2 regions of the Salinisphaera sp. SWV1 genome follow, and region 2 is predicted to be linked to the other one. Evidence: riboswitches for the same ligand, from Rfam matches in the RefSeq annotation. Region 2 holds a riboswitch; the other holds the start of a gene.
What was found. A riboswitch is a leader RNA that binds a small molecule or an ion and turns the genes downstream of it on or off. The one in region 2 is predicted to bind cobalamin.

Region 1 (12,843 bases), on a different contig from region 2:
GCGAAGGCGTGGTCTCGACCACCCAGGCGGTCGAGGACATCGCCGGCGCCACGGAGTGGCAGCTGGAGACCGCGCAGCACGTGGTGGAGCTCATCAGCGCCCTGACCGATAGCGCCAGCGGCCGGCGCGAGTCGCAGTCGGCGGCCGCGTAATGAGTGCGCTGAGTCTGGCCACCCTCGTTCTGGCGGGGACCGAGGTCGCGTTGGAAAGCGATGCGTTGCAGGAGGTGGTCCCGCTGCCGGAACGGTTGGCGCCAGTGCCGCAGGCACCGGCCTGGTCGCTCGGGAGCTTCGTGCTGCGCGGCGCGCCGGTGCCGGTCATCGATTTCGCGCAACTGCTGGGCCTCGGCGGCGATCAGGCGCCGGCCCGGCGCCTGGTGGCCATCGTCGCCCGCGAGGGCCAGGTGTTCGGCTTCGCCGTCGACGGGGTCGGGCAAGTGCTGGGGGTCGCCGCCGCCGACTGCCACAGTGTGACCCGGTCGCACGGGGGGCTGGTGCCCCGCATGTTCGCGCGCGACGGCGGCGAGGCGGTGTATGTGCTGGATCTGGACGCCGTATTCGCGCTTGAGAATTTGCTACAGGTTCAACAGGGGGCCGCGGCTGGCAGCGGAGAGCCGGCGACGGCCCGGGCGGCGGGCGGTGAGGTGCGGGCGCTTGCTCTGGGCTGCGGCGAGCTGCGCGTGGCGCTGGCGCTGTCGGTGGTGCACGAAATCACCCGCCGCGGCACGGTGATCGAACCGGCCATCGGCGCCCACGCCTACGTCGGTCATGTCGACTGGCGGGGCCGGCGGCTGGCCCTGCTCGATCCGGCCGCCCTGGTCGGCCGGCCCCGCTCGGTCGGCAGTGAGGGCCTGGTGGTCGTGGTCGAGCTCGGTTGCGGCTGGCTGGCACTGGCGGCCGACGAGGCGCTGGGCATTGTTGCCTGCGACGAAACCCGGCGGCGGACCGCCACGGACTCGGATCGCATCCACAATCACGTCGCCGCGCTCCTCGAGGACGAAGCGCTGGGCCCGTTGTTGCTGCTCGATCATGCGCAGCTCGCGGCCAACGACGCGGTCGCGGCGTATGCGGCGCTCGCCCAGGGCACGGCCGTTCGCGCCAAGGCGGTGAACGGCGCCGATGCCGCAGGCGCCGGCGAAGCCTGGACCCGTTTTGCCTACATGCACTTCACCGCGGCGGGCAAGCTCTCGGCCGCGGTGGAAGATATCGATGCGGTGACTGCTTATCCGTCGGACACCATGCCCTGTCCGGTGGGCGGGCCGTTTCAGGCGCGCTTCGTGCACGGCGGACGCACGGTCATGCTGGCCGATTTGCGGGCGTTGTTGTGGCGCGGTACCCCGACGACGGCCGAGGCCGGCCGGGTGCTGATCGTCACCGCCGATGACGGCGCGGTCGGTTTTGTCGTGGACAGCGTCGAGGCCATCGCCTATATCGAGGCGCCGGCAGCGTCGTATCACGAGCACCGCGCCGGGCCGCGCTCCGACGGCGACGGTCTGGTGGGCTGCAAACGCCTGGTCCGGGTCGGCGTCGGCGCGCAGCAGCAGTTCCTGTCGGTGGTGCGGCTGCGCGATCTGGCCGCCATGCTGCTGGCCGAGCCGTCGCGCGTGCAGGCCGCGGGCTGACGGGGCCGGCTCGTCAAGCCGCGCACCGAACGACGGCCCGCCGTCCGCGCGGCAGGCCGGTAACCATAAGAGTCCATTTGAAAACTTGAAGACGGACACGCCGTGGCAGCAGGCGCCGCCAGGCTTTCGGGCTGCGTTTTCGCGAAGAAAAACAGTCCGCAGATCAACGCCGATGCGGTTATCGTTTGGCGGCATAGCGGATTTGAGGCGCTCACCGGACACGGAGTCGGCCCGAACATCGCATACGAAGGCTTTACGTGAATCCGCGAGCCCGCCGCGAATGGCCGGCCTATTGACTTCGCTTTCGAGAACTATCCGCAGATTACACGGATTTCGCAGATTATTAGGGCGCGCGGTGCGTGGCATCAATGCCTGCCGTTGTTGCCGCCGCATTCGGGATACGCACCGGTGCCCGCTCTCTTTATTCCAATCTGTGCAATCTGCGTAATCTGTGGATAAAGGCCTTAAACAAGGGTTTTGAAACTCACTCTCAGGCTTCGGGCTCGTAGCCGAGATTCGGGCCCAGCCATTTCTCGGCGGTCTCGACGTCCCAGCCCTTGCGCTCGGCATAGTCGCGGACCTGGTCCCTGGCCACGCGGCCGACCACGAAATAGCGCGATTCCGGATGCGCGAAATACCAGCCGGACACGGCCGCGCCCGGCCACATGGCGCGGGATTCGGTGAGCGTGATGCCGGTGTGGGTTTCCACGTCCAGCAGTTCCCAGAGTGTGTCCTTGCCGGTGTGCTCGGGGCAGGCCGGATAGCCCGGCGCCGGGCGGATGCCGGCGTATTTCTCGCCGATGAGTTCGGCGTTGTCCAGATTCTCATCCGGCTGGTAGCCCCAGATTTCGGTGCGCACGTGGCGGTGCATCCATTCGGCGAAGGCCTCGGCCAGCCGGTCGGCCAGGGCCTCGACCAGGATGGCGTTGTAATCGTCGTGCTGGGCCTTGAACTGTTCGACCTTTGCCGATGAGCCAAGGCCGGTGGTGACGGCGAAGCCGCCGATCCAGTCGTCGACGCCGGCGTCGTGCGGGGCGACGAAGTCGGCCAGGCTGCGATTGGGCACGCCACGGCGATGCTCGGCCTGCTGGCGCAGCTGGTGCACCACCGAGACCACTTCGGAGCGGTCGTCAGACAGCACTTCGATATCGTCCAGGTTCCCGGCGGTACGCGCGGGGAAAATCCCGACCACGCCGCGCGCGGTCAGCCACTTCTCGTCGACGATCTGCTGGAGCATGGCCTGGGCGTCGTCGAACAGTTTGCGCGCTTCCTTGCCCTTGTTCGGATCGTTGAGGATGTCGGGGTAGCGACCCTTCATCTCCCAGGACAGAAAGAACGGCGTCCAGTCGATGTATTCGATCAATTCCTCGATCGGGAAGTCGTCGAATTCATACAGACCCGATACGTCGTCGTGGGCGCCGTCGGTCGTGTCGTTGGCATGCGGCAGCGGCTGGCGCTTGGCGTATTTCGTCTCGCCCGGCAGTTTCGGGGCGGGCGGCGTGTAGGCCGACCAGTCGAGTTGGACGCGGTTGGCGCGTGCGGCATCGAGTGACAGGAACTTGGTCTGGCGCTTGGCGGCATGCCGCTCGCGCATCTTGTCGTAGTCTTCCTTCAACTCGGCGACCAGTTTCTCGCGCGATTCCTTGCCGACCATGCGCGAGGCCACCGGCACCGAGCGGGAGGCGTCCTTCACCCACATCACCGCACCCTCGTAGGCGGGGTCGATCTTGACCGCGGTGTGGGCGCGCGAGGTGGTCGCGCCGCCGATCAGCAGCGGCGTCGTCATGCCGCGGCGTTGCATTTCGGCCGCGACATTCACCATTTCGTCCAGCGACGGCGTGATCAGGCCGGACAGGCCGATGACGTCGGCGTTGTGTTTTTCGGCGGCGTCGAGGATGTCGTTCATCGGCACCATCACGCCGAGATCGATCACCTCGAAGTTGTTGCACTGGAGTACCACGCCGACGATGTTCTTGCCGATGTCGTGCACGTCGCCCTTGACGGTCGCCATGATGATGGTGCCGTTGTTTTTCGAGGCGTCGCCGGATCGGGCTTTTTCCTCCTCGATGTAGGGGATCAGATGTGCCACCGCCTTTTTCATCACGCGGGCGGATTTCACCACCTGTGGCAGGAACATCTTGCCGGCGCCGAACAGGTCGCCGACCACGTTCATGCCGTCCATCAGCGGGCCTTCGATCACCTCCAGCGGCTTGTCGGCTTTTTGCCGGGCCTCTTCGGTGTCCTCCACGGCATAGGTGTCGATGCCCTTGACCAGCGCGTGTTCCAGGCGTTTGCTCACCTCCCATTCGCGCCAGGCGAGATCCTCCGTGGAGGCCGCTTTCTTGCCGCCACCCTTGTACTGCTCGGCCAGATCCAGCAGGCGCTCGGTGGCATCGTCGCGGCGGTTGAGGACGACGTCCTCGCAGGCCTCGCGCAGCTCTTCGGGGATATTGTCGTAGATTTCGAGCTGGCCGGCGTTGACGATCGCCATGTCCAGGCCCGCCGGAATGGCGTGGTAGAGAAACACCGAGTGCATGGCCTGGCGCACCCGCTCGTTGCCGCGAAACGAAAACGACACGTTCGACAGCCCGCCCGAGACATGGCAGCCGGGGCAGGACTCGCGCACCCGTTTCGTGGCATTGATGAAATCGACGGCGTAGTTGTTGTGTTCCTCGATGCCGGTGGCAATGGCGAAGATGTTGAGATCGAAGATGATGTCCTCGGGCGGGAAGTCGAGCTCCTCGACCAACATCTTGTACGCACGCTGGGCGATCTCGACCTTGCGATCCTCGGTGTCGGCCTGGCCGTTCTCGTCGAAGGCCATCACCACCACGGCCGCGCCGTAGTCCAGACACGCCTGGGCCTGTTCGAGAAACTTCTCCTCGCCTTCCTTGAGCGAGATGGAATTGACCATCCCCTTGCCCTGGATGCACTGCAGTCCGGCTTCGATGACCTCCCACTTCGAGGAGTCGATCATGATCGGCACGCGGGCGATATCCGGCTCGCCGGCGATCAGGTTGAGGAACTTGCGCATGGCCGCGGCCGAGTCGAGCATGCCCTCGTCCATGTTGACGTCGATCACCTGGGCGCCGTTTTCGACCTGGTCGCGGGCGACCTCCAGCGCGGTGTCGTAATCCTCTTCCTTGATCAGGCGCATGAACCGCTTGCTGCCGGTCACATTCGTGCGCTCGCCGATGTTGATGAAGTTGGTTGCTGACGTCATTGAAACCTCTGTTTTGTCCGCAGATCGACGCAGATCAACGCAGATAGGATGAATGGTTAACCCGGGCGATGACTTCGGATCAGTCGCCGGTGCTGTAATTCGGGCGTGCCGAAGTTCAGCAGCAGACCGCGCTCGATGCCGGTGGTCTTCAGATAGTTGATGACCTGGGCCTCGTGTTGCGGCGTTAGCCGGGATAGGGCCTTGAGTTCCAGGATCACGCTTTCAAAGCAGATGAAGTCCGCCCGGAACTGGCTTTGCAGCGGGCGTCCCTTGTACTGAACGTCGAGCAAGGGTTCGCGAACGTACGGCACGCCGCGCTCGGTCAGTTCGATCGCCAGGGCGTCGTGATAGACGCTCTCCAGAAAACCGTTACGCAAGTAGCGATGGACCTCGAATGCAGCCCCGAGTATCGGATATGTCTGCTCGTCCTGCCCCTCGCTCTTCATCTGCGTCGATCTGCGTTGATCTGCGGAAAAATATCTTCAGGCCGAAGCGGTGAATGGCTCCAGGCCGGACAGGCGCATGGTCCGCTTGATCTCGGGCCGGCGGCGCGGGGCTTTGCCGGCCACGGCGCTTGCGATGGCGCCGATATGCTCCGGGGTCGAGCCGCAGCAGCCGCCGGCCATGTTGAGCAGGCCCGATTCGGCCCATTCGCCGATGTGCTCGGCCATTTCGTCCGGTTGCAGGTCGTATTCGCCGAATTCGTTGGGCAGGCCGGCGTTGGGATAGGCGTGGGTGTAGCAGGGCGCGATGCGCGACAGCTCGGCGACGTACTGGCGCAGCGCGTCCGGGCCAAGCGCGCAGTTCAGCCCCATGGTGAGCGGCCGGCCGTGGGCCACCGAGTTGTAGAACGCCTCGGTGGTCTGACCGGACAGAGTCCGACCCGAGGCATCGGTGATGGTGCCGGAAATCATCAGCGGCACGTCGATACCGCGCTCGCGCATGAGCCTGCGCACGGCATAGATCGCCGCCTTGGCGTTGAGGGTGTCGAAGATGGTCTCCATCAGAATGATGTCGACGCCGCCTTCGAGCAGGGCCTCGGCGGCCTGGCCGTAGGCGGTGGCCAGTTCGACGAAATCGGTGTTGCGCTTGCCGGGATCGTTGACGTCCGGCGAGATGGAGGCAGTGCGATTGGTCGGCCCGATCACGCCGGCCACGTACATCGGCTGCGCGTCGCTCTGGAATTCCTCGACTACCTCGCGGGCGAGTTTGGCGGCCTCGACGTTGAGCTCCACCGCCAGGTCTTCCATGTGGTAGTCGGCCTGGGCGATCGTGGTCGAAGAGAACGTGTTGGTCGTAATGATATGGGCCCCGGCCTCGGCATACTGCCGGTGGATGCCCCGGATCAGATCCGGATAGGTCAGCGTCAGCAGGTCGTTGTTGCCCTGCAGATCGGAGGCCCAGTCGGCGAAGCGCTCGCCGCGGTATTCGGCCTCGGACGGGCCGTAATTCTGGATCATGGTGCCCATGGCGCCGTCGATCACCAGAATCCGGTCGGCCAGAACGCGTTCGATGGCGTGTCGCGTATCGCTCATATCACCCTGCAGCTCGCGAATAGGGGTCGTAGTATATCCGCTTATCCGGATAAGCGAAAAACCCACGAGCTCTGGCCGCGTGCGGGCCGCGGGCCGATCGGGCGCGTTGCCGGCGCCAGGCCCGGCTTGACGGCGTCTCGGGGGCTGCCTAGCATCGTCGACGTGACAGGTGTCGCATCCACGGATGCGGTGAAACGGGAAGTCGGTGCGCGCGCAAGCGCCAGGCCGACACTGCCCCCGCAACGGTAGGCAGCGCCGTGTGATAATCCACGGTGTCGCGCATTCCAGCCACTGAGGCGAACACCTCGCCTCGGGAAGGCCGCGCGCAGACATGGGTCTGACTGCAAGTCCGGAGACCGGCCTGGCACAGGGGATCGTCGCCACACGCGATCGGTGCCGGCGCGTGTTCGCGCGCGGTCCGTTCGTCTTGCCCGGCGATGGTCAGCGACTTCGGCACGCGGACGGGCGTGCCCGCCGATCGAGACGACGACAATGCAGTTTCGCACCGGGCCCGCATTTGCGGCCCTGCTCGGGGTATCGTCTGCCTGGGGGGCGTCGCCGCCGCCGGCCGCGACCACCGATTTGAACCCGGTGGTGGTGACCGCCACGCGCACGCCGCAATCCCGGAACAGTACGCTGGCCGCCACCACGGTCATTACCCGGGCCGACATCGAGCGCAGTCAGGCCCAGAGTCTGGCCGAACTGCTCGGCGATACGCCGAGTCTGTCGATCGCCAACAACGGCGGACCCGGCAAGGCCACATCCATTCACCTGCGCGGCACCGATGCCAATCAGGTGGTGGTGCTGGTCGACGGTGTGCGCTGGGGCTCGGCCACCAACGGCCAGGCCGCGATCCAGGATTTCCCGGTCTCCCAGATTCAGCGCATCGAGATCGTGCGTGGGCCGCGTTCGTCGCTGTACGGTGCCGATGCGGTCGGCGGCGTGATCCAGATCTTCACCCGCGACGGCAAGGGGGCCAAGGGCCGCGGGCCCACGCCGTATTTCTCGGTCACCGGCGGCAGCTACGACACCTGGAAAGGCCAAGGCGGCGTTTCGGGGGCGACGAAACGCCTGTACTACAACCTGAGCGTCTCGGGCGAATATACCGGCGGCTTCAATGCCTGTACCGGCCGGCCATTCAGCTCGCCCAAGGGGGGCGCCGGCTGTTACGCCAATCAGCCCGACCGCGATGGCTACCACCGCGCGGACGGTTCGGCGAACGTCGGTTATACATTCGACAACGGCTGGTCGGTGAACGGTCACTATCTTCGGTCCGATGGTCATGTCGAATACGATGGCCCTACGACCAACCAGTCGCATTCGGTGCAGGCAGTCTATGGCCTGGGCGTGGATGCGCCGCTGACCGATTTCTGGGATGCCAAGCTGCGTCTGTCGCGCAGTCGCGATCGGTCGAAAAACTATTTCGACGGCGATTATGTCAGCCGTTTCGACACGCGCCGCGATAGCGTCAGCTGGCAGAACGATTTCGCGCTCGCCAGACAGCAGAGTGCCACCGTCGGGATCGATTATCGCCGGGACGCGGTGACCAGTTCGGCCGACTACAAGCAGAACAAGCGCGACAACACCGGCGTGTTCGGCGAGTACCAGGGCCGCTTCGGCGCCCACGAGATCGATCTGGCCGCCCGGGATGACGACAACCAGGCCTATGGCAATCATGCCACCGGCTCGATCACCTACGGCTATCACGTCAACAAGACCTATACGCTGACCGCCGCCTACGGCAACGCCTTTAACGCACCGACTTTCAACGATCTCTACTATCCGGACACGCCGGGTTTTCCGCCGGCGTCCAACCCGGATCTCAAGCCGGAGAAATCGCGCACGGGCGAAATCGGCCTCAAGGCCACGCCGGGCTGGGGCCACTGGGCGATCCATGCCTACCAGACCGATATCAACGACGAGATCACGCTGGACGCCAACTACACGCCACGCAACGTGAGTTCGGCGCGCATCCGCGGCGTGGAGGGCGAGGTGACGGCCTATATCGGCCGCTGGCGTATCGGCGCGAATGCCGACTGGCTGGACGCCGAGAACCGCGGGCGCGGGCCGAACCACGGCAACGATCTGGCACGCCGCCCGAACTACTCGGCTTCGCTGCACGTCGACCGCGATCTGTTCGCGCGGTTCGCCGCCGGCGCCAGTGCCAAGCTGGTCGGGTCGCGCTACAACGGTCCGGCCAACACCGACAGGCTCGGTGGTTACGCACTGTTCGGTCTGACAGGCGAAATGCGGGTGACCGAGGCGTGGAAAGTTCAGGCCAAGCTATCCAACATGTTCGATCGTCATTACCAGACCATCGACTTCTACAACCAACCCGGGCGGGCGGTTTATGTCACCGTCAGCTATAGCCCGGGCCATATCTGAGCCAGCAAAGGCCATGTCATGAGCGAATCGAAAAGCGACGCCCGCCACAAGGCGACGATGCAGAAGCACAAGGAAAAAGTCGACGCGGGCATCCAGGCCGCGGATATCGAGCGCGGCGTGTTCGTGTTCATTACCGGCAAGGGCAAGGGCAAGTCGTCCTCGGCCTTCGGCATGGTGATGCGTGCACTCGGCTACGGCCAGAAGATCGGCGTGGTGCAGTTCATCAAGGGCGTGCAACTCTCCGGCGAGGAGATCTATCTGCGCGATCACTGCCCGCAGGTGGATTTTTACCAGATGGGCACGGGATTCACGTGGAACACCCAGGATCGCTCGGGCGATATCGAAGCCGCCGAGCGCACCTGGGCCCAGGTCGAGCCGATGTTGCAGGACCCGGCCTACGATCTGGTCGTCATCGACGAACTGACCTATATGCTCGGCTACAAGTACCTGGACGAAGAGCGCGTACTGAACGCCATCGCCAACCGCCCGGTCGAGCAGTCAGTGATCGTCACCGGCCGCGGCGGCGGCTCGGGCCTGCGCGAACTGGCCGATACGGTGTCCGAGGTCGACAACGTCAAGCACGCCTTCAAGGCCGGCATCAAGGCCCGTGCCGGGGTGGATTACTGACCCCGCTTCGATTCGGTTTTCGATGAATCTGTCCGCAGATCGACGTCGATCTACGCAGATCTCAATACGGTTTTTACAAGGCGGTTATCCGCAGATTTCACAGATTACGCAGATTCAAGAAACGTATGGAAGTGCCTAGATCATGGCAGCGAGGTTGCAATCGATGCCGATTTAACAGCATCGGACCCGTCATCTGCTTTTTGATCGGCGTGCATCTGCATCGATCTGCGGACAGGCTGTCAAAGAACAAAGCCGAATATTTTGGACTGTCTGCAAGCGGAAAAACGCCCGGAATTAATTGGTGTTGCGAGCTGTTCGATAAACCTGTCCGCAGATCGACGCCGATCTACGCGGATCTCAATATGTTTTCACAAGGTAGTTATCCGCAGATTTCACAGATTACGCAGATTCAAGAAACGTATGGAAGCGCCTGGATCATGGCAGCGAGGTTGCAATCGATGCCGATTTAACAGCATCGGACGCGTCATCTGCTTTTTGATCGGCGTGCATCTGCATCGATCTGCGGACAGGTTATCAAAGAACGAAGCGGAATATTCTCAACTATCCTCATGCCTGAAAGCCGCCTGCAGTTAATCTGTGAAATCCGTGCAATCTGCGGATGAATGACTTGAAGAACGAAGCCTCGAATATGTCCGTAGGTAAAGAGCTGCAATCGACATCACGGCTAATCTGTGTCGGCGGAATCATCTGCTTTCCGATCTGCGTGCATCTGCGTCGATCTGCGGACAGGTTCTCAAACAACGAAGTCGAGTATTTTGAGCTGTCTTTAAACCGAAAACCGTCTGCAACCCATCTGTGCAATCCGTGAAATCCGGGGATGAATGACGTGAAGAACGGCCACCCATGACAGCAAGGACGCTGATGATCCAGGGCACGACCTCGGACGCCGGCAAGTCGACGCTGGTGGCCGGGCTGGCGCGGGCGTATGCCCGGCGCGGCGTGGCCGTGGTCCCGTTCAAGCCGCAGAACATGGCGCTCAACAGCGCGGTGACGGTCGATGGCGGCGAGATCGGCCGCTCGCAATACCTGCAGGCACAGGCCGCGCGCGTGGCGGCCACTACCGACATGAACCCGGTGCTGCTCAAGCCCGCCAGCGACATCGGCGCCCAGGTCATCATCCACGGCCATGCCATCGGCACGATGGATGCTGGCTGCTATCACGGCTACAAGCCACAGGCGATGGCGGCGGTGCGCGCCTCGCATGCGAGACTGGCTGCTGCCTACCCGCGTGTGCTGGTCGAGGGCGCCGGCAGCCCGGCCGAGATCAACCTGCGCGAAGGCGATATCGCCAACATGGGCTTCGCCGAGGCCGTGGATTGCCCGGTGATTCTGGTCGCCGACATCGACAAGGGCGGCGTGTTCGCCCAAATCGTGGGTACGCTGGCGTTGCTGTCGCCGTCCGAACGCGAACGCGTCGCGGGTTTCGTGATCAATCGCTTTCGCGGCGATATCGGTCTGCTGCAGCCGGGGCTGGATTGGCTGGAAGCGCGTACCGGCAAGCCGGTGTTCGGCGTTTTGCCCTACCTGACGGGCCTGCATCTGGACGCCGAGGACGCGATCGATACCGGGCAGACGACCGCCGCCGATGCGCTCGTAGTACAGGTGCCGGTTACCCCTCGAATCAGCAACCACACCGATTTCGATGCCCTGCGCGCCCATCCGCGGGTCGATCTGCAGTTCGTCGGCCCCGGCGATACCCCGGGCCCGGCCGATCTGATCGTGCTGGCCGGCTCCAAGAATACCCGTGCCGACTGCGCCTGGCTGGTCAACGCCGGCTGGGCGGATCGCATCAAGCGCCACCTGCGCTATGGCGGCAAGCTGCTCGGCATTTGCGGCGGTTATCAGATGCTGGGCCACGAAATCGCCGATCCGGACGGCGTCGAGGATCGATCGGGGACGACGGACGGCCTCGGCCTGTTCGACTTCACGACGCGGCTGGATACGAACAAGCACCTGCAGAATGTGACCGGCGTGCTGGCTGGCGGTGGCGCGGTCGCCGGCTATCGCATCCACTGCGGCGTAACCTCGGGGGCTGCGCTGGCACGGCCGTTTCTCCAGCTCGATGACGGCCCGGACGGCGCGCTTTCGGCCGACGGCCAGATCGCCGGCACCTATCTGCACGGCCTGTTCGATACCGGCGCCGGCTGCGACGCGATCCTGGCCTGGGCCGGGCTCGACGCGGCCGGTGCCGTCGATCAGGCCGAGCGCCGCGAGGCCAGCCTGGAACGCTTGGCGGATGCGGTCGAGGCGGCGATCGATCTGGAAGCCCTGCCATGAAGCCGCGCCTGCTGATCGTCATGCTGGGCGTGTTGCTGGCGGCGGCTTTTATGGCCGAGCTCGCCTTTGGCGCGGTGCGGCTGCCGATCGGCCAGGTTGTGGCCGCACTTTTCCATTTTCATGATCGCGTCGATCAGACCGCGCTCATCGTGAACGCGATCCGCCTGCCGCGGGCGCTGCTGACCGCGCTGGTCGGCGCGATCCTGGCAATTTCGGGTGCGGCCATGCAGGGGTTGTTCCGCAATCCGCTGGCCGATCCCTCATTGATCGGTGTCACCGCCGGGGCTTCGGCCGGAGCCAGCCTCGCGATTGTGTTCGGCGGCGCGCTGGCCGGTTTTGCCGGGCTGTCGCTGGTGGCACTGGCCGCGTTCGCGGGCGGCGCGGCGGCGGTGGTGCTGGTCTATGTGCTGGCCACCCGGGCCAGCGGCACATCGGTGGCCACCATGCTGCTGGCCGGCATCGCGATATCCGCGCTGGCCGGTTCGCTCACCTCGCTGCTGGAGTTCTATGCCAGCAACGACATGCTGCGGCGCATCAGCCTGTGGCAGATGGGCGGGCTGGAAGGCGCCAACTGGCCGCGCGTGGGCCTGATCGCGGTCGCCGCCGCGGCCGTGCTGGCCGGCCTGCCGGCCCGGGCGCGGGCCTTGAACGCATTGTTGCTGGGCGAATCCGAGGCCCGTCACCTGGGTTTCGCAGTAGACCGGACCAAGACCGTGTTGATCGTGCTGGTCGCCTTCGGCGTCGGTATTTCGGTGGCCCTGGCCGGGGCGATCGCTTTTGTCGGCCTGGTCGTGCCGCATATCGTGCGGCTGGCGATCGGGCCGGATCATCGCACGTTGTTGCCGGCCTCCGCCCTGGCCGGGGCGGTGCTGTTGCTGGCCGCCGATACCCTGGCCCGGGTGGTGGTCGCGCCGGCCGAACTGCCGGTGGGGCTGCTGACCGCGCTGCTCGGCGCGCCGTTTTTCATCGTGTTGCTGCGCGGCACGCGGGATTACGCGCTGTGACGCTGGCGGTCGAAGAACTGGCGATCCGGCGTGGCGGTCGTGTTCTCATCGCCGGCGTGTCGTTTACGGTGGCGCCCGGCGAAATGCTGGCCGTGATCGGGGCCAACGGCGCCGGCAAGTCGACGCTGCTGCATGCGCTGGTGGGCGATC
Region 2 (10,069 bases):
GCCGCTGTCGCCGCCCTGTTCGCCATCGGCTGCATTGCCGGGATCGCTGCCGCCCGTCCGGGGCGGGCCCGAATCCGGCTCGCCGCCCGCCGACTCGGAATGGCGCCGATGACAGAGCACGAACTCGGCGACGGCCTCGATATCCGCTTCGCTGACGGCATTCCGGCCCTGCCAGCCCGCGTGCGCCCGGGCCGCCTGGCGCCAGTGCAGATCCGCGCGCACACCCTCGACATCGGCCGCCACGCAGCGCTCGGCGATCGCCACCTTGCTCGTCTCCGGGCAGATCACATTCGATAACCGCGTCCGGGCCGCCTCGATCTGCGCGGCGAGTTGGGCCTGGGCATCGGCCCAACTCGCGGCAAAGGTGGCCGGGTCCTGCTCGTAGGCCAGCCGCTGGTCGACGATCGCCCGGCGTTCGTCCGCGCGATAGCGCGGTTCGAGTTCCACACACAGACCGAAGCGGTCGGCGAACTGCGGGCGCAGCTCGCCTTCGTCCGGATTCATGGTGCCGATCAGGACAAACTCGGCCGCATGTTCACGGCTGATGCCGTCGCGCTCGATGCGGTTGATCTTGGAGGCGGCCACATCGAGCAGTACGTCGACCAGCGGATCGGCGAGCAGGTTGACCTCATCGATATACAGATAGCCGCCGTGGGCGCGGCCGATCACGCCGGGACGATAGGCCACCTCGCCAGTGCCAAGTGCGCGCTGCAGATCAAGGCTGCCAATCACCTGTTCCTCGGTCGCCCCCAGCGGCAGCGTGACGAAGCGCCCGGCCGCTCGCGCATCGATCGCCGCCAGGCCGCGCGCCAGCGTGGACTTGGCCGCACCGCGCGGACCAGAGACGAGCACGCCCGCCAGCGCAGGCTCGATCGCGGCCAGGATCAGCGCAGTCTTGAGCCGATCCTGGCCGACCACGGCCGCGAACGGGAAATCAGCGTGCGACATGCGCCATACCCTGCGGTGACCCGGCGGCCCCGATCCAGCGCCGCATTGCCCAGCCACAGGCCGTGCCCAGCACCAGCCAGAGCAGGAGATTGGTCGCGCCGCTGGCCCAGATGAATTGCTGGTGGATCTGTTCGAGCGCGGCCGTCGCCGCCGGGCCATGGCCGGCATAGGCCGAGCCGGCCGGCTCGGGCGCGCCGAACAGATACGGCAGCGGCATCAAGACCAGGGCCGGCAGCTTCTTCCAGCCCGGCGCGAATACGGCCATCGCCAACGCGACGATCACCACGGCCACCGTAGCGGCCCACCAGAGTTGGCGATCGGTCAGTGCCGCGGCGAGCGTGCCCGGCACTTCGGGCGACAGCCCGAGCGCCGGGGCCACGAACACCGACGCGAACCCGGACAGGCCCCAGAGCGCGCCGGGCGCAGGCCCCAGCGGCGTGCCGCACGCAAGCGTCGCGACGCTCATCGCCACCATCAACAGCAGCGCGAAGCCGATGGCGACGCCGATATCGGCCGCGATGGTGAACAGCATCCGCGGCGCCCCGTCGGCCGGCGCCCAGGCGTGCACTTCATCGGCGGAATGCGCGCCCGCCGCGTGGTGATGTGCGGGCTGCTCGTAGTGCTCGGCCTGGGCGATCAGCGGCGCGGTGGTGAATTGCTCGCCGAGACCCAGCAGCGCCCCGACCGCCAGGCCGATGGCCACGGACAGAAAAATCAATCGTCGAAACAGCATGCGCTCTCCCGGTATGCGATCCGCGTCCCGGCGGATCGCCAGAATGCTCGAACACGGTCGTTATCGCCGCGGCGAGGCGGCGAGGCAGTGTCACGTGACGATCAGTGGCAGGGAAAGGACGCCGAGTGACGGGCGTCGTGGGCCGCGTTATGCACCGGCATGATGTGGGAAAAACCCACGCCGTAGACGACGAACAGGCCGATCAGTGTCGCCCCGGCAAGCTGGACGGCCTGGCTGACACGGGACGCCGGCAAGGCCGGGTTGTGGCCGGCGGCGGAAGTCTGGCTGGTTTGCATGTACACACCCGTACGTTGAAATCACCGGGTTCGGCGCGTGGCAAGCGACGAACCTTGCACCCAGGGCCGGTCTCCGGACTCGCGAAGGTCGTATCCCGACCCGTCCATGCCTTCCCGCGCGAAACGCGCAGTGGCTCGATATGGACTGTATCGCCTACCGTTGCGGGGGCAGCAGCGGCCTTGCGCACGAAGCGCGCACCGCTTTCCCGATTATCCTGCGGCGAGGCAGGCACCCTGTAACCTGGAGTCTAGGTTGGGGGGTCGAGGCGGTCAAATGGCTCGACCGGGAAGACTCTCGGTTATGCTCGGCGGCTGAATGGCCGATGAAACGGAGTGACCAGCATGCATGGCAACCGGCTGTGGTTTGCGGGGCTGGGCCTCCGGCGCGATTGCCGCGCCGGTGAGCTGGCGGCATTGCTCGCGGCGAGCTGCGGCGAAGCCGGTATCGAGATGCGGGCGCTGCACGCCCTTGCCTGCCTCGATCTGCGCGTATCGGAACCGGGCCTGCAGGACCTGGCCGAAACACTCGGGCTCGTGCTGCACGCCTTGCCGGCCCGGCGCCTGGCGGCCTTCAACGACCGGCTGTCGCAGCATTCGCCACGGATCCAGGCGCGGTACGGGGTCGGCGGGATTGCGGAAGCCGCGGCCCTGGCCTCGGCCGCCGCAGGCCACACCGGGGCCCCCCCCCGGCTCGCGGTGACGCGTCGCCAAAGCGCTGCGGCCACGGTCGCGATTGCGGTTCGCGAAACCGCTGCCGTGCCATCCCGCTAGCCGACGCGTCGTAACAAGCGTTTATGCGCGAGGAAAGCAGCGAACACGGCGGCACGTTACGCACCGGCTGGACCACGGGCGCCACCGCGACCGCGGCCGCGGTCGCCGCCGCCCATCGACTGTTGTTCGACACGGTACTGGAGCGCGTGCATCTGCGGCTGCCGCGGGGGCGCGAAGCCGTATTGCCGGTCGCCGACAGCCGCGTGATCGCGCCGGCCCGCCTGGCCGAGGCGGGGCTGATCAAGGACGCCGGCGACGATCCGGATGCCACCCACGGCGCCCGCGTCTGGGTACAGCTCGAATTGACCGCCGCGCCGGGCATACGGTTCGAAGCCGGCGTCGGCGTAGGCACGGTCACACGCAGCGGTCTGGCCCTGGCGGTGGGCGAACCGGCCATCAACCCGGTGCCGCGCCGCATGATCGCCGACCACCTCGCCCGCGTCGCCGCCGATGCGGGCTACGCGGGCGGCTTTCGCGTGATTGTCGGCGTCGACGACGGCGAGCGCATCGCGGAAAAAACCATGAATGGCCGGCTCGGTATCATCGGCGGGCTGTCGATCCTGGGCACGACCGGCATCGTGCGGCCGTTTTCCTGTGCCGCCTATATCGCCTCCATCCATCAGGGGATCGACGTGGCCCGCGCCAACGGCCTGACCCATCTGGCCGCGGCCACCGGCTCGACCAGCGAAGCCGTGGTCCGCGCAGCCTATGACCTGCCCGATATGGCGATCATCGAAATGGGCGATTTCGTGGGCGCGGTCGTGAAATACCTGAAACGCTACCCGGTGGCCCGGCTTACGCTGGTCGGCGGCTTCGGCAAGTTCAGCAAGCTCGCCGCCGGCCGGCTCGATCTGCACAGCCGGCGCGGCGGCGTGGATTTCGAATTTCTGGCCGGCCTGGCCCCGGAGGCCGATGCCGCCACGCAGCAGGCGATCCGCACCGCGAACACCAGCCTTGCGGCGCACGGGCTCGCCCGCGATGCCGGCATCGATCTCGCCGCCCGCATCGCCCGGCGCGCCTGGCAGAAAGCCGGCCATTACCTGCCGCCGCAAACGCGACTGGAACTCTGGGTGATCGACAAGCCCGGCCGGGTTCTCGCCCGTTACGGCCGTCTCGACGACCGCTAGCAACTTCGATGAACGCATGGTCCCGCCCGCCGGCGGACAGGCATCAAACCATCGGCGTCGGTGCGGCGGACCCTATCGCCCTGCGGAATACGACGCCCCGGTCCGGAGTCAGTCCTCACTCGCCCAGCGATAACGGCTGGCATGGGTCGGGTCGTAGAGCTTGCTTTCGTTGAAGTCGGTCGCCCCCACAACCGGCCCGACGAAGATGATGGCGTTGCGCTTGGCTGCCAGCGTATCGGCGGCGGCGACCAGGTCGGCCAGCGGCGCGCGGACGATCCGTTGTTCGGCCCAGGACGCCCGTTGCACGATCGCGGCCGGGCAGTCCGCGCCATACGACGGCAGCAGGCGTTCGACCACCTCGGCGATGACCTGCAGCGACAGATGAATCGCCAGGGTCGTGCCGCTGACCGCGAATGTTTCCAGCGTCTCGCGGGCGGGCATGTTCGAGGCCCGCCCCTGGGTGCGGGTGATGATCAGGGACTGGCCGACTTCGGGCACGGTCAGCTCCTGGCCGAGCGCGGCGGCCGCGGCCGCGAAAGCCGGCACACCGGGAGTGAGCGTGTAGTCGATGCCGGCCTCGCTCAGCCGGCGCAGCTGTTCGGCCAGGGCGCTGTAAATGGCCAGATCGCCGGAATGCAGGCGCGCGATATCGTAGCCGGCATCGGTGGCATCGATCATGCGGGTGATCATGTCGTCCAGGCTCATGCCGGCGGTATTGATCGCGTCGGCACCGGGCTTGAGATGATCCAGTACCGCGGCCGGGATCAGGGATCCGGCATACAGACACAGATCGCAGCGCCCCAGCCGGTCGACGGCGCGTAGCGTGAGCAGGTCGGGCGCGCCGGGGCCGGCGCCGATGAAATGCACGGTCATGGTTTGGTCTCCTTCGGGCCTGCCGGGTTTTCCTGCGAGTCCGGGGCGTGGCACGCCGCGACGCCACGCGCGCCCGGCGGGACAGGATGGGCGGTCGCCAATGCGGCGTTCGCACGACATCTCAACGGGTCCGGGTCCAGCAGCCGATCGTCACCGGCCGCGCCGACGCCCAGCCATGGAAGCGACCCAGCGGCTCAGCACGCTCGATACCGATCCGGCGCAACGTCCCGCCATGGCGTTGCATGGCCGCGGCAAGCACCGCATCGCCTTCGACGGTCACGCTCGTGGCCACCAGTCGGGCCTGTTGTCCCGCGGCCAGCGATGCCAGACAGCGTTCGACCAGGCCTGCGTGGGTCAGCCCGCCGCCGATGAAAATCGCATCGGGCGTGGGCAGGTCCGCCAGCGCCTGCGGTGCACTGCCGTGTATGCATTCCAGCGCCGGCACGCCGAGCCGCTCGGCATTGCGCCGTACCCGTTCGGCCCGTTCGGCTCGCGCCTCAAGCGCGATCGTCCGATTGGCCGGGTCGGCCAGCATCCACTCGATGCCGACCGCGCCGGAACCGGCGCCGATATCCCAGAGTGTTTCGCCCCGGCCCGGGGCGAGCAGCGCCAGCACCACGGCCCGGACCTCGGCCTTGCTGATCTGGCCGTCGTGCTCGAACAGCGCCTCCGGCCGCCCGGCAACCCGCGGGATCGGCTGCGCCCGGGCACCGGCGACACAATCCACGGCCACTACGTTCAGGGCCGCGATATCCGCATGCGCCCAGTCGGCCGCCCTATCGCTCAGGCAGCGCGCCCCGGCACCGCCGAGATGTTCGAGCACTGTCAACCGTGACGGCTCGAATCCGGTCTCCCGCAACAGCCGCGCGACCGCCGCGGGGGTGCGACCGTCCCAGCTCAAAAGGATGAGGCGCGTGCCATTGTCCAGGTACGGCCGTATCGCGGCCAGATCCCGGCCATGGACCGACAGGCAATACACATCCTGGAGCGCCCACCCCAGCCGGGCCGCCGCCAGGGAAAACGCCGAGGGTCTGGGAAAGGCGCGCATCTCGCTCGGCGCCACCGAGCGGGCCAGCGTGGCGCCCACGCCGAACCAGAATGGATCCCCCGTGGCCAGTACGGCCACCGGCGTGCCGCGCCGGGCACGAATGCCGTCGATCGCATCCAGCAGCGGCGACGGCCAGGTTTCGCGGGTCTGGCCCGCAATCGGCGGCAGCATCGCCAGATGACGCCGGCCGCCGATCACATGCGCCGCACGCGCGACCGCCGCACGAGCCGCCGGTTCGAGCCCTGGCCAGCCGTCTTCGCCGAGGCCCACGATCGATAGCCAGGCCTGGACAGATGCGTCAGTATCTCGGCACATTGCCCGTCCGTTTGCGTCGGACCACGACCGATCCATGAAACTGCTGCTGCTCGGCGGCACCGCCGAAGCCCGCGAACTCGCGGCGTCCCTGGCCGCGTTCCCGGACGTCGAGGCCACCCTGTCGCTGGCCGGCGCGACCACGGCGCCTGCGCGTTTCGCCCTGCCGGTACGCCGCGGCGGCTTCGGCGGGGTCCACGGGCTGTCGCGTTATCTGGCCGCCGAAGCCATCGACGGCGTCATCGACGCCACCCATCCCTTCGCCGCGACCATGTCGGCGAATGCGGTGGCCGCCAGCGCTGCGCTGGGCATCCCGCTCTGGCGTATCGAGCGTCCGGCCTGGCAGGCCGGGCCGGGCGACGATTGGCATGACGCCGCCGACCCGCCTGCCGCCGCCCGGCGCTTGGCCGAGTTCGGGCCCCGTGTGTTTCTGAGCGTGGGCGCGCGCAGCCTGGCGCCCTTCGCGGACGTCGCCGGCAAGCACTGGATCGTGCGCAGCATCGAAGCGCCCGAGCCGGCCCCGGCGTTCGGCAGCTGGACACTGATTCGTGCCCGACCGCCTTTTGCGGTGGCCGACGAAATCGCCCTGTTTCGCATGCACGATGTCGATGTCCTGGTGACCAAGAACAGCGGCGCGCGGGCCACCGCGGCCAAGCTCGATGCGGCGCGCCGGCTCGGCCTTCCGGTCGTGATGATCGCGCGCCCGGCGCTGTCGGCGCCACAGCGGCATTTCGGCTCGGCCGAGGCCCTGATCGCTGCCTTGCCCGAACTGCATCAGGCGCGCGGATAGTAACGCGGGGTGTAGACGCGCGTGGCGCCACCCTGCGCGAACACCCGCGTGGTCGAGGCACCGACGATGACGAGCGTGCTCATGTCCGCCCGGGCTGGCGAAAAACACGCTAGATCGGTGATATGCAACGATTCGTCGACCCGGCCCACCGCCCGGCCAAGGACCACCGGCGTGGCCGGGTCGCGATAGCGGCGTATGATCGCCATCGCCGCCCCCAGCTGCCAGGGCCGCGCCCTGGAAATCGGGTTGTAGAACGCCAGCGCGAAGTCGGCATCAGCGGCGCGGTCGATGCGTTTTTCGATCCGGTCCCACGGCTTGAGGTTGTCCGATAGCGAGATCACGCAGAAATCGTTACCGAGCGGCGCCCCGGCCCGGGCGGCGACCGCCTGGATAGCGGAGACCGCCGGTGCGATGCGGACATCGACGGCCTGCCAACGGGGGTGATCGGCGCCTTCGAGTGCTTCCCATACCGCGGCGGCCATGGCGAAGATCCCGGGATCGCCGCCGGAGATCACCGCAACGCGGGCACCGTTGGCCGCCAGGTCCAGCGCATGTCGGGCCCGCGCCAGTTCTTCGCGATTGTCCGAGACATGCCGGGCCTGGCCGCACCCGGCCACGCGCTCGACATAGCCGGCATAACCCACCAGATCGGTCGCGGCTTCGAGAATCGCCGACGTTTCCGGCGTGATCCAGTCCGGATCGCCCGGCCCGACGCCGACCACCGCCAGCCAGCCGCCCGCGCTCATACCCGCACGCCCGGGCCGGGCAACAACACCATCGAGAAATACGGCGCCGGCCCCTCAGGGGCCTCGGCCAGCGGCATGACGCGCTGGCGCCCGCCCATGCTGGCGCGTTCGACATACCAGGCGGCCTCGCCACGTCCGGCCGCCGCCAGGGCCGCCCGAATACGCGGCAGATTGCGGCCGACCTTCATCACCACCACGGCCTGGGCCATGCCCAGCGCCGCGGTCAGCTGATCGTCCGGCAGCGTACCGGGCACGACCGCCAGCACATCGTCGCGCATGGCGATCGGGCGCGGCAACTGCGAGGCCCCGGCCAGCATGGCCGGCACCCCGGGAATGACCACCGGGGCGTAGCGCTCGCGCAGGCGGATGAACAGATGCATGAACGAGCCGTAGAAGAACGGATCGCCCTCGGACAGCACGGCCACCGAGCGCCCCGCATCCAGATGGCTCGCCACCGCGGCGGCCGAGTCGTCGAAAAAACGCTCGATACGCTCGCGGTATTCGGCCGAGCCATGCGGCAGCTCGGTGGTCACCGGATAGGCCATGGGCAGCCGCGTCTGCGCCGGGTCCAGATACGGTTCGGCGGTCGCCAGCGCATTGCCGCGACCCGCCCGCTTGCAGAAGTACGCCACCACCGACGCATCCGCGATCGCCCGCGTGGCCTTGACCGTCATCAACTCCGGGTCGCCCGGGCCGGTGCCGACCCCGTAAAGAACGCCTGCGCTCATAGCGCTTCGCTGGCGAAAGCGTTAACCGCGGCCGCGGCCATGGCGCTGCCGCCGCGCCGGCCGCGCAGCGTGAGAAAGTCCAGGCCGAACGTCTGGGCCGCGAGCGCCTGCTTGCTCTCGATCGCGCCGACGAAGCCGACCGGCAGGCCGAGCACCGCGGCCGGCCGTGGCGCGCCGCTGGCGACCATCTCCAGCAGGTGGAACAACGCCGTGGGTGCATTGCCGATCACGACCACGGCGCCGTCCAGCCGCGCGCGCCAGAGCTCGAGTGCGGCGGCGCTTCGGGTATTGCCGATACCTGCGGCGATCCCGGGCGTTGCCGGATCGCGCAGCGTGCAGACGACGTCGTTTTCCGCCGGCAGCCGGCGTCGTGTCACCCCATGGGCGACCATTTCGCTGTCGCAGAGAATCGGCGCGCCGGCAATCAGCGCGGCCCGCGCTGCCCGCGCGACATGCCGCGAATAACGCAGATCGGCCACCAGATCGGTCTGGCCGCAGGCGTGCATCATGCGAATCGCCACATCGACCAGATCCGACGGCACGCCCGACAGATCCGCCTCGGCGCGGATGATGGCAAACGATTTTTCGTAAATCGCCCGACCGTCGCGGATATAGTCGTAATCCTGACTGGAATCGCTCACCGGATTCATACACCTCGTTGCTGTGATGACACGACGCGCGCCGGATCAGACGGCGGCCGGCCCATGGCGGGCGACGAATGCCTCGGCGCTCTCGCCGGAACGGCCCTGTTCGACAAAGGCCCGGTCCAGCGCGGCCAGGCGCTGCACCACCTCGGCCGGCGCCAGCCCGGTCCAGCTTGGTATCGCCGCCGGCCCGCCGGCGAATACCACGTCGTACCGGCCACCGCGGCCGACCAGCGTGACCGCCGCCGGCCGGCGGCGCGCACACCCCTTAGAACAGCCGGACACATGCACGGCCGTCCCGCTCGCCGCGGCCCGCAGGTTCGGCATGGCGTGCGAGCATAGCAAGGCGTGCGCCCGCGTGTCGGTCGAACCGTGCGCACAGCCGCGCTGGCCGACACAGGCTTCAATCGATGCATGGGGATCGGCGCTGGAGACGATAGCGCCCAGGCGGCGAAGCCGTTCGCGCAGCGCCTCACCACCGGCAGCCACAACAAGGCTGCGATCCGGGAACAGCCGGATCGGGCCGTGCGTACGGGCAAGGCGCGCCAATTCACCCAGCGTCCGGGATTCGATCCGCCCGAACGGGAAAGCGAACGACTGCCAGTTCGCACCGCGCCGTCTTTCCAGCGGATATTCGATGCGCGGCGTGATCGCGCCCGAAGCCGCGGCGGTCAGCGAAACCGACAGCTGCGCGGCGGCCCGGGCGATACGGGCCGGGTCCAGCCCGCGTAATCGCAGCCCGCGGTCCGGCGGCGGGTTGCCGGCCACGACCTGTGTCATGAGTCCCGTCACCGCCGCCGGCACATCGCATGCCGCCAGGCAGGCCAGCGGCGTCGCGCTCACGCTGTCGCCCGCCACCGCAAGCCGCCAGACGCCGGGCCGGCCGGCAAGCGCGTCCAGCCGGATGTCCGCATCAATCCACCCCAGGTGGGCACGTCCGCCGCCGTCGACGACAAGGGCGAATTTGTCGGCCAAGGCCGCCGTGACGTCACTTTGGCGCATCGCGGCACGCAAACCGCGGGCCAGTGTGATCGCATCGCCCTCGGCATTGTC

Region 1: another riboswitch for cobalamin. It lies ahead of ACS8YF_RS09910 (TonB-dependent receptor domain-containing protein); the one in region 2 lies ahead of ACS8YF_RS18735 (CbtB domain-containing protein).

What each region holds. Positions count from the first base shown of each region.
Region 1 covers NZ_JBQDYE010000017.1:16,316-29,158, reverse strand. The annotation lists gene ACS8YF_RS09940 (methyl-accepting chemotaxis protein) at 1-152, shown strand, start outside; gene ACS8YF_RS09935 (chemotaxis protein CheW) at 152-1,621, shown strand; gene ACS8YF_RS09930 (hypothetical protein) at 1,724-1,882, shown strand; partial or broken gene metH (methionine synthase) at 2,112-4,847, opposite strand; gene ACS8YF_RS09920 (GxxExxY protein) at 4,901-5,290, opposite strand; partial or broken gene ACS8YF_RS09915 (homocysteine S-methyltransferase family protein) at 5,345-6,379, opposite strand; cobalamin riboswitch at 6,530-6,758, shown strand; gene ACS8YF_RS09910 (TonB-dependent receptor domain-containing protein) at 6,872-8,764, shown strand; gene cobO (cob(I)yrinic acid a,c-diamide adenosyltransferase) at 8,783-9,391, shown strand; gene ACS8YF_RS09900 (cobyric acid synthase) at 10,256-11,689, shown strand; gene ACS8YF_RS09895 (FecCD family ABC transporter permease) at 11,686-12,693, shown strand; gene ACS8YF_RS09890 (heme ABC transporter ATP-binding protein) at 12,690-12,843, shown strand, end outside.
Region 2 covers NZ_JBQDYE010000063.1:1,372-11,440, reverse strand. The annotation lists partial or broken gene ACS8YF_RS18745 (ATP-binding protein) at 1-948, opposite strand, end outside; gene ACS8YF_RS18740 (CbtA family protein) at 935-1,681, opposite strand; gene ACS8YF_RS18735 (CbtB domain-containing protein) at 1,783-1,977, opposite strand; cobalamin riboswitch at 2,025-2,229, opposite strand; gene ACS8YF_RS18730 (cobalamin biosynthesis protein) at 2,320-2,748, shown strand; gene ACS8YF_RS18725 (cobalt-precorrin-5B (C(1))-methyltransferase) at 2,772-3,875, shown strand; gene cobM (precorrin-4 C(11)-methyltransferase) at 3,984-4,748, opposite strand; gene cbiE (precorrin-6y C5,15-methyltransferase (decarboxylating) subunit CbiE) at 4,870-6,111, opposite strand; gene ACS8YF_RS18710 (cobalt-precorrin-6A reductase) at 6,146-6,898, shown strand; gene cobJ (precorrin-3B C(17)-methyltransferase) at 6,883-7,644, opposite strand; gene ACS8YF_RS18700 (precorrin-2 C(20)-methyltransferase) at 7,641-8,372, opposite strand; gene ACS8YF_RS18695 (precorrin-8X methylmutase) at 8,369-9,022, opposite strand; gene ACS8YF_RS18690 (hypothetical protein) at 9,059-10,069, opposite strand, start outside.